Regions from separate parts of the Idiomarina loihiensis L2TR genome, predicted to be linked through region 2. Evidence: predicted binding sites of a transcription regulator. Region 2 holds the regulator's gene; the other holds the start of a gene.
The links. Region 2 encodes FliA, which starts transcription of late flagellar genes. Its sites were predicted from a motif close to CTAAAGNTNNNNNNNNNNNNGCCGATA; they were not measured.

Region 1 (4,612 bases), 750 kb from region 2:
AAATACCTTTGGGCAACTTGAGGTGCAGAAGCACCTTTCCGCGGAAAATGGTAATGAGCGCGTTCGTGTAATTTCAAGCAACAATGACCTTGAATACAATTTAATGATAAATAGAGAAAGAAAATCTCCGTTTAAGATCAATTATTTCACCTTTGAAGACGTTACATCTGATTCTCAAAAGTTAACAACCATTACTGCACAAGAACTAAAACAGAAACTCACTAACTTTATTGATAAGTTAGCCCGAAACGAAGCTTTTTCAGGTGTTGTTTTAGTTGCCGAAGGAAAAGATGTCTTATTTCAGGAAGCTGTTGGCTATGCGAATAGACCGTGGCGCGTGAAAAATGAAGTAGAGACAAAATTTTCTTTGGGTTCAATGAACAAGATGTTTACAGCAGTTGCGGCGTTACAACTTATTGAACAAGGCAAGCTTAAATTTGAAGACAAACTGATAGATTTCGTAGACACCAGTTGGTTGCCACAAGGAGAAGTCGAAGCAATAACGGTTCGTCACCTCTTAACGCATACTTCAGGCTTTGGAAACTTTTTTAACGACGAATTTAATAAAAGCAACAAGGAAGCTTACCGGGATCTAACTGCCTATAAACCACTTGTATCCAGCTCTCCATTGCTATTTTCGCCGGGTACACAGAATAGATATAGTAACTCAGGAATGCTAATGCTTGGGCTTGTTATCGAAAGCGTAACGGGTACGTCCTATTATGACTACGTACAAGAAAACATTTACAACAAAGCTGGGATGATAAATACAGGTAGCTTCGAGTTGGATTCATCAAATCAAAACTTAGCTACTGGCTACTTGAAACGAAGCTACAGTGATGACTGGGTTAACAGCATTTACACCAGAGCAATTAAGGGCAGCCCAGCGGGCGGTGGTTTTTCTACCGTGGGGGACTTACATAAATTCGCTATAGCATTGACTGAGTATAAGCTACTTAGCAAGGAGCTTACTGAAGAAGCATACAGTGAAAAAACCGACTACAACTCCGCGTTTTGGTATGGTTATGGTTTCTCTGTTAGCGGCGAGCCGAATAATCGAATTGTTGGTCATGGTGGCGCATACTTAGGCGTGGATGCGCGTTTAGACATATATTTAGATAAAGGATTTATCGTGGTTATTTTAGCTAATCAATCTAACACTGTAGCGCCTGTCAGAAGAAAAATTAATGAGCTCATCACAAGATATCGTTAATTTAAATGCTGACAAACCAAAACAGCGGAACAGATAAGGCCGGACAAAGGAACAAACTGAATATGGAAATTATGACAGCCTTTATAACCGTAATTGTTGTTTTGGTACTCGTAACAGCTCTCTACAAGATAGCGCCGCACAGGGAGCCTGGGTCGTCGCATTTGATACCGGTGACCACTGGGCTTTTACGAAAGAATTGGACGATGAACTCGCCAATGAACAACTGAGCTAAGCACTGACTTCACGAATAGAGGCGCGCAATGTCAGAAATAGATGAATCAAACGCTTGCGCGGACATACAAGCCAAATTTACTTCCTACCCGGTAGAGGCACAAAGGCAGCTTGAAAATGTTCGCAGCCTAATTTTTTCAGTAGCCGAAGAAAATGCTTTGGGCGCTGTTGAAGAGACTCTCAAGTGGGGCGAGCCTAGCTATCTTGTGAAAGGCGGTAGTACAATCCGAATGGACTGGAAGCCAAAAGATCCCGATGTCATTAGGGTTTACTTTCATTGTCAGACAGTCTTGGTCGAAACCTTTAAAGAGGTCTACCCGGATGAATTCCAGTACGAAGGAAAAAGAGCTATTGTTATCCCCTTAAGTGCGTATCCTGCGAGCGGACCATTAAGTCATTGCCTCCAGATGGCGCTGAAATACCATAGCTTGAAGCAACGACCATTACTTGGAGCTTGAGTTGGTGACACTCGCAGTAGTATTAAATTTCGGGAGGTTTCGGTGATTATCAGGAAAATGGAAGAGAAGGATCTTGAAGCTGTAAGCGCCATCTGCTTAGCCTCGTTTCTTCAATCTGTAGCTGATAGCTTATCTGATGAAGGCGTATCAACCTTCTCAACAATTGCCGCAAGTCATTCGTTCGGTGAGCGAATGAAGGGCGATAATTTGATGCTTGTTGCTGAAAGCGACGGTAAAACTGTGGGCGTGATAGAGCTCAAACAAGGGCGTCACGTAGCAATGTTATTCGTTAGTTCTGACTACCAGAAGAAAGGTGTGGGTAAAAAATTGCTGGCAGCTGCGTTGGAACACGCGAGAACCGATATTGTAACGGTTAGCGCTTCTCTGTCTTCCGTACCCGCTTATGAGAGCTATGGTTTTGAGTGCAAAGGTGCTACAGGAGAGTCTAAGGGGCTGATTTATCAGCCGATGGAAATTGAACTTAACAGTTCAATGCACGCAAAATAAGTGTGGCAGTTGGGTTACAAATAGTGAGGGAAAGTAGGGTGATTCGGGAGTATCAGGAAGCAGATCTTGAGCGGGTTTTGGAAATATGGCTCTCTGCATCAATAAAAGCTCATAGTTTTATAGAAGCGGAATTTTGGGAGTCAAAGGTTAGCGACATGCGTGAGATGTACATTCCTGCATCGGAGACCTTTGTATTCGAATTTGAAGGGGAAATATACGGTTTCTATAGTCTTTATGAACACACTTTGGCTGCAATTTTTGTAACTCCAGGTGCTCAGGGCAAAGGAATCGGAACGCTCTTACTTAATGACGCTAAGAGCAGGCGAGAGAGCTTGCAACTTGCGGTTTACAAAGGTAATTCCCCGAGCATAAGTTTTTATGAAAAGCATGGATTTATTTCAACGGACGAAAAAGTTGATGAGCATACGGGGCACCCTGAGCTCATTATGGAATATACATCTTAATGCTGTGCTCGAACTCTCCTGATAAAAACAAATAAAAAAGGTTAAATTTTAACCGGAAGCTGCCGTTAACAAGTTACGGGCTATACTAAAATCAAGCTATAGCCGAACTTTTCAGGAGCAATATTATGTCAATTACTACAGGTAATAGCACCTCCGTAACGGGTTCTGGTAAACAGAACAGTCCGGCAAAAACCGACGACAACCGCAACAGCATGAAAGAGATGGCAGCGCAGTCTAAGCAGGCAAATAATGCTGGCATTTTGCGCGCTCATGAACGGGTATCGCTGAACAGTAATAATGACTCGCTCAGCTTACTGTACAAAACGGCGCTGGAAGGCATTAACGCCGAGCTGGAACCAGTAATGGGCAAAAACGCCACGCAGAAAATTTACGACTCCGGCGTTGATACTTCTCCTGAGGCCACGGCTGATCGCATTGTTTCTTTTGCGACCAATTTTTATGGCCGCTACAAGGAAATGAACCCGGGCGAATCGGAAGAAGAAACTCTGAATAATTTCATGGAAGCTATTACTGGCGGTATCGAAAAAGGCTTTGATGACGCCAAAAATATTCTTACAGGCTTACAAGCATACGAAGGCGAAGTCGAAAGTGGTGTCGACAAAACCTACGATTTAGTAATGAAAGGCCTGGAAAACTTCCGCGAGAAAATACTGGAACAGGCGGCTAAGTCAGAAGAGTCTGAAAATAGTGCTGAGGACTAACCTCAGCGCTTTGCTCCCCGAATACACCTCGGCTAAGTACTTTCGATAAGTTCAGCATCTAACCTTTGAATTGTTGATGTAAAGAGTCGTCAAGTGAAGTAAAGGTGCTGGTAATTTTTTAATTTCAACAGGTAAGATAGTCCCCTTTGACTCTATGCAATACAGAGGACATACCGTTGACGCCCCCTGCTCACAACACAGATATTGTAGGAAAGTTTATTGATGTGTCTTTGTATCGGGAGCTTGCCGAGAAAATACCGGATAGAAATCTGGAAATTATTGAACAGATTCCCCAGAAAGATAAAGAGCAGATAGTTAATGCTTACAAACCCTACCTGAATGGCATGGAACTCAGCCCTTTTGCCGTCACCTTAGGCGATAACGTGCTTTTTACAAATTCTGTTGGTACTGTCTACTACGTTGATTTTGACTTTGGTGTTTTCGATATGGGTAGATCTCTCGATGAGTTTGTTGCTGAGTTGAAGAACGGGTTATGAAACACGAACTATGGACTGAAGGTGAAAACTCACAGACGTTTTGTCTTTCCGGCCCTCGAGGTGACAGTGCCCGTGGCTTGTTAGGGCCTGGAGCGAAGCTTGCCTGGACCTGCGAAGCTTCATCTTACTTTGAAGCTATGACCAAATATTACGAGTATATGGGCTGGGGAGAATACATAAGTGGCTTCCCGGAGCAGGATAAAAAAACATATAAAGAGCTGGGTTGGCAATGAAACTGAGTATTGGAATAATAATCGCTATTTGCCTGGTGATATTGGGTCTATGGGCTGCTGATATTGCTAGTGATCGTGGCAATAAAGTAAAAATTACGGAAGCTGTATCGGCTTACAGCAATTGGGAATGTGGTTACTCCAATAAACCGGGGTGCAGCGTTGTATTCGATGTTCCGGCCGGAACTGACCATGACGTTAAACGTATACGATACGGCAAAGACTTTATGGCCATTCAGATTAACCAGGATGGTTTAAGCGGCTGGGTGTTTTCAGGGAAAGGAGTGCAA
Region 2 (4,612 bases):
CTATCAGGAAGTACCGGATGATAAACAGATTCGCATTGTCAGCTCAATTGGTGGACAACAAAACGGTGGTGAACAAACCGCCACACAAGAGTAACGGGAGTCGCTTGTGAAGATTAAACGCTTTTTTGCCGAAGATATGCGCCGTGGTTTACAACAGGTTAAAGAAACCTTAGGTCCGGATGCGATTATCCTGTCCAATAAGAAAGTAAACGGTGGTATTGAGCTGGTTGCAGCCATTGACCCCGATGCGCAACAGGCACAGCCAATGGCTGAGCAGGCCCCAAATGAGCCGGCTGCGTCAAAGACGCCAGAAGTGCCGGCTGAATCTTTGCAGGAATTGTTACAGCGTCAGGCACAGGCTGAACAGCCTGCGCAACGCTCTGCTACGCAAGCGGTTGCTGAAGCGTCCAAACGGCCAGAACCGAAAGCCGAGCCACAAGAATTTAACGCTTCTCAACTCAGCGACGATATTTTTCCTGAACAAGTAAACGCACCGGCAGCCGACGACTCCCAGGCCATTGCTGAACTGCGCTCTCAGGTCAATGGTATTCGTCAATTGCTGGAACACCAGTTGAGCGGCTTGATGAAACAAGAAATGGATCGTGAAGAACCAACCCGCTCTATGCTGATGAATCGGTTAATGGATATGGGCTTGAGCGAACGAGTTGCCGACCAGATTGCGTGTTTTATTCCTGAAGGCGGATCAGATGATGAAGCCTGGGAACAGACTCTGCATTTATTAGAAGGTCAGCTGAATACGACCTCTGACGACATTTTGACGCGCGGTGGAGCGGTTGCGTTAGTCGGCCCTACCGGTGTCGGTAAAACCACGACCATTGCGAAGTTAGCCGCTCGTTATGCGCAACGCCATGGTGCCGATAAAGTGGCTTTAATTACCACCGACACCTTTCGTATTGGTGCCAGTGAACAATTACAAACCTATGGTCGTATCATAGGGTGTCCGGTCAAAGTGGCAAAAAATGCACAGGAACTGGCAGATGCTTTACTTGCGCTACGTCAAAAAAGTCTTATTTTGATTGATACGGCAGGCATGGGTCAACGCGACAAGCGTTTGAACGAACAGTTAAGCCAGCTTATTCAGAATTCACGATTGCGGATTCGTCCTTACCTGGTGTTGTCTGCAACATCACAAAGCCAGGTGCTGATGGATGCTGTTAAGCAATTTAAAGCACTGCCTTTGTCTGGCTGTATTTTCACTAAGTTGGACGAATGCTTAAGTTTAGGTGAGAGTATCAGCGTAGCTATAGAACATGGCTTACCGGTTGGTTATTTAACAAATGGCCAGCAAGTGCCTGAAGACATTCGGGTAGCGGATGCGAACTTTATGGTTGCCGAGGCCGAGCGCCTGCTTGATAAAAGCATTTGTTCCTCAGTGTCAGACGTGCCAAAATCGTACTGGAATGAGGCGTTTTCTCGCTGAATGAGTCAATATAATATGAAGCTGTTATCAATCTAGTCAGAAAAGAGATACGCCCGATGGATCAAGCAAGCGGTCTGCGAAGAATGAAACAATCGAAAGTAAAAGTTATTGCGGTAACTGGTGGTAAAGGCGGCGTTGGGAAAACCAACGTGTCGCTGAATATGGCTATCGCAATGGCAAAGCAGGGCAAACGAGTATTAGTGCTGGATGCCGACTTAGGTCTGGCTAACGTCGATGTTATGTTAGGCCTGCGGGTTGAGCGCAACCTGTCTCATGTGTTGAGTGGGCAGTGCGAGTTAGAGGATATTCTGATTGAAGGCCCGGCGGGAATCAAAATTGTTCCGGCAACATCGGGAACGCGCTCTATGGTGGACTTGAGCGAATCTGAACACGCCGGGTTAATTAGAGCCTTCAGCCAGCTTCAGGGGAACTATGACGTATTAATTGTCGATACTGCAGCGGGTATTGGTAATACCGTTGTCAGCTTTGCCAGAGCATCACAGGATGTTTTATTAGTGGTTTGTGATGAACCCACATCAATTACTGATGCATATGCACTGATAAAAGTATTGAGCCGGGAGCAGGGCCTGTTTAAATTCAAGGTGGTTGCCAATATGGTACGAAATCTGCGCGACGGACAAGTATTGTTCAATAAATTAACTAAAGTAACCGATCGGTTTTTAGACGTTGCTTTAGAGCTTGCCGCGATTATACCTTTTGATGACAACTTGCGTTTAGCTGTTAGAAAACAACAACCTATGGTACTGGCTTACCCAAAATCGCCGGCTTCTTTAGCGATAAAAGCTTTGGCTAAGAAAGCCATTGACTGGCCTGTTCCCGCTCAAGCCGGCGGGCATTTAGAATTTTTTCTTGAACAATTGATAACTTCTGCCGATAACGAGAGTAAGCGGGATGTTGCCAATGAATAAAGCTGCCGTTTATGCCGCCACTGCTGACAACCGGAATGCTATTATTGAACAGCATACCGGGCTGGTTAAGCGTATTGCACACCATATGATGGCTAGACTTCCAGCCAGTGTGCAAGTGGATGATTTGATCCAGGCAGGCATGATTGGCTTATTAGAAGCTGCGCGTAACTTTGATAACAGTAAAGGCGCCAGTTTCGAAACCTTTGCCGGCATTCGCATTCGTGGTGCTATGTTGGACGAAATTCGTCGTGGTGACTGGGCTCCGCGCTCGGTTCATCGTAATCATCGGCGCGTACTGGAAGCCATTCGTCAGGTTGAAAATGAAACCGGACGCGATGCAAAAGACACGGAAGTGGCCGCAAAGCTGAATATGGGTATGGATGAATATCATCATATTTTGCGGGATGTCAGCACGGGACGAATCGTTGGTATTGAAGATCTTGGTGTATCAGAAGATGCTATCATGCCAGAGCAGGTAACGGGTTCAGCTTATGAACCGCAAAAAGATGTTGAGAATGCTGCGTTTCATAAAGCGCTGGTTTCGACAATATCTTCGTTACCAGAACGTGAAGCTTTGGTGCTTTCGTTGTATTATGACGAAGAATTGAATTTAAAAGAGATAGGTGAAGTGCTGAGCGTGAGTGAATCACGAGTCAGTCAAATTCACAGTCAGGCAATGTTGCGACTGAAGTCGCGAATGCAAAATTGGGTTGAATAAACTTTGGTTGTAATCGAGAGCCTCAGTGGAGGGTGCTTTGGATAAAAATATGAAAATTCTCGTTGTGGACGACTTCTCTACAATGAGACGAATCATTAAGAACTTACTTCGTGATCTTGGCTTTACCAATATACAGGAAGCCGATGACGGTAATACCGCATTGCCCATGTTGCAGAACGGTGATTTCGACTTTGTCGTAACCGACTGGAATATGCCGGGTATGCAGGGAATCGACTTGCTGCGTGAAATTCGCAAAGACGATAATCTGGCTCATTTACCGGTGTTAATGGTAACGGCGGAAGCCAAACGAGAGCAGATCATTATGGCAGCTCAAGCTGGAGTAAATGGTTACATTGTAAAACCATTTACAGCCGTAACGTTGAAAGAAAAGCTCGACAAGATTTTCGAACGAATCAGCTAAAGGGCGAACGACTATGTCTGATAACGCCCATGATATTTCTCTGGAGCAAGCCAAGGAATTAGTAGCCTTGCTTGAAGACGGGAAACAACAGCAGGCTAACCAATTACTGGAAGATGTTTACAACCGTCGTAATGACAAGTTGTTTACCTCTGTAGGCCAGTTAACACGAGACCTCCACGAAGCGCTCCAGGATTTTCAGGTTGACCCTCGCATTGTGCAAATGACGCAGGATGATCTTCCTGACGCGCAAAATCGTCTGCTGTATGTCATTGAAAAAACTGAAGACGCCGCGAATCGCACCATGGATGCCGTAGAAGCCTGTCTACCACTTGCAGACGATATGCATCACCGTGTCGAGAAAGTGATGCCGGCCTGGAACCGGTTAATGAGCAACGATATTCAGTTAAATGAATTCAAGTCTTTATGTCATGAGGTCGATGACGTACTTAAGCGCTGTGGCGAAAATATGCCTCAAGTGCATGGGTTAATGACTGAAGTGCTTATGGCGCAAGATTTTCAGGATATTACCGGGCAAGTGATTCGCCGGGTTATTCAATTGGTCGAAGACGTTGAAAAGAACCTGATTGAACTACTGAAGATATTTGGTAAAGAAGAAGAACGTCGTAACGCGGAAAAAGCAGGGCTTGCGCCTAAGAAAGATGCAGCCCATGCCGAAGGCCCAATTATCGATGCTGATCAACGCGATGACGTGGTTGGCGGACAAGACGAAGTGGACGATTTGTTGTCCAGTTTAGGTTTCTAGGAGCATCAGTCGCATGAGCTTTGATATGGACGAAGACATTCTGCAGGATTTTTTGATCGAGGCTGGAGAGATCCTCGAGCAACTGTCTGAACAGCTAGTTGAACTGGAAAATGATCCGCAAAACAAAGATCTGTTGAATGCTATTTTCCGTGGCTTTCATACGGTTAAAGGTGGTGCCGGGTTCCTGTCTCTGGGAGCTCTGGTTGATACCTGTCATGGTGCGGAAAACGTATTCGATACCCTGCGTAATGGTCAACGTACTGTCACTTCCGACCTGATGGACGTGATTCTTCAGTCTTTGGATACTATCAATACTCAGTTTGCGCAGGTGCGCGCCAAA

Region 1: a site for FliA is predicted at 2,915-2,941, ahead of IL_RS09315 (DUF5610 domain-containing protein). Genes of this name have one in related genera too.

The regions. Positions count from the first base shown of each region.
Region 1 covers NC_006512.1:1,946,916-1,951,527, reverse strand. Annotated here, with positions in the region: gene IL_RS09340 (serine hydrolase domain-containing protein) at 1-1,213, shown strand, start outside; gene IL_RS09330 (DUF1801 domain-containing protein) at 1,474-1,902, shown strand; gene IL_RS09325 (GNAT family N-acetyltransferase) at 1,945-2,409, shown strand; gene IL_RS09320 (N-acetyltransferase) at 2,448-2,873, shown strand; gene IL_RS09315 (DUF5610 domain-containing protein) at 2,999-3,595, shown strand; gene IL_RS09310 (hypothetical protein) at 3,772-4,092, shown strand; gene IL_RS09305 (hypothetical protein) at 4,089-4,325, shown strand; gene IL_RS09300 (hypothetical protein) at 4,322-4,612, shown strand, end outside.
Region 2 covers NC_006512.1:1,196,522-1,201,133, reverse strand. Annotated here, with positions in the region: gene flhA (flagellar biosynthesis protein FlhA) at 1-94, shown strand, start outside; gene flhF (flagellar biosynthesis protein FlhF) at 107-1,441, shown strand; gene IL_RS05730 (MinD/ParA family protein) at 1,498-2,370, shown strand; gene IL_RS05725 (RNA polymerase sigma factor FliA) at 2,363-3,088, shown strand; gene cheY (chemotaxis response regulator CheY) at 3,126-3,509, shown strand; gene IL_RS05715 (protein phosphatase CheZ) at 3,523-4,272, shown strand; gene IL_RS05710 (chemotaxis protein CheA) at 4,286-4,612, shown strand, end outside.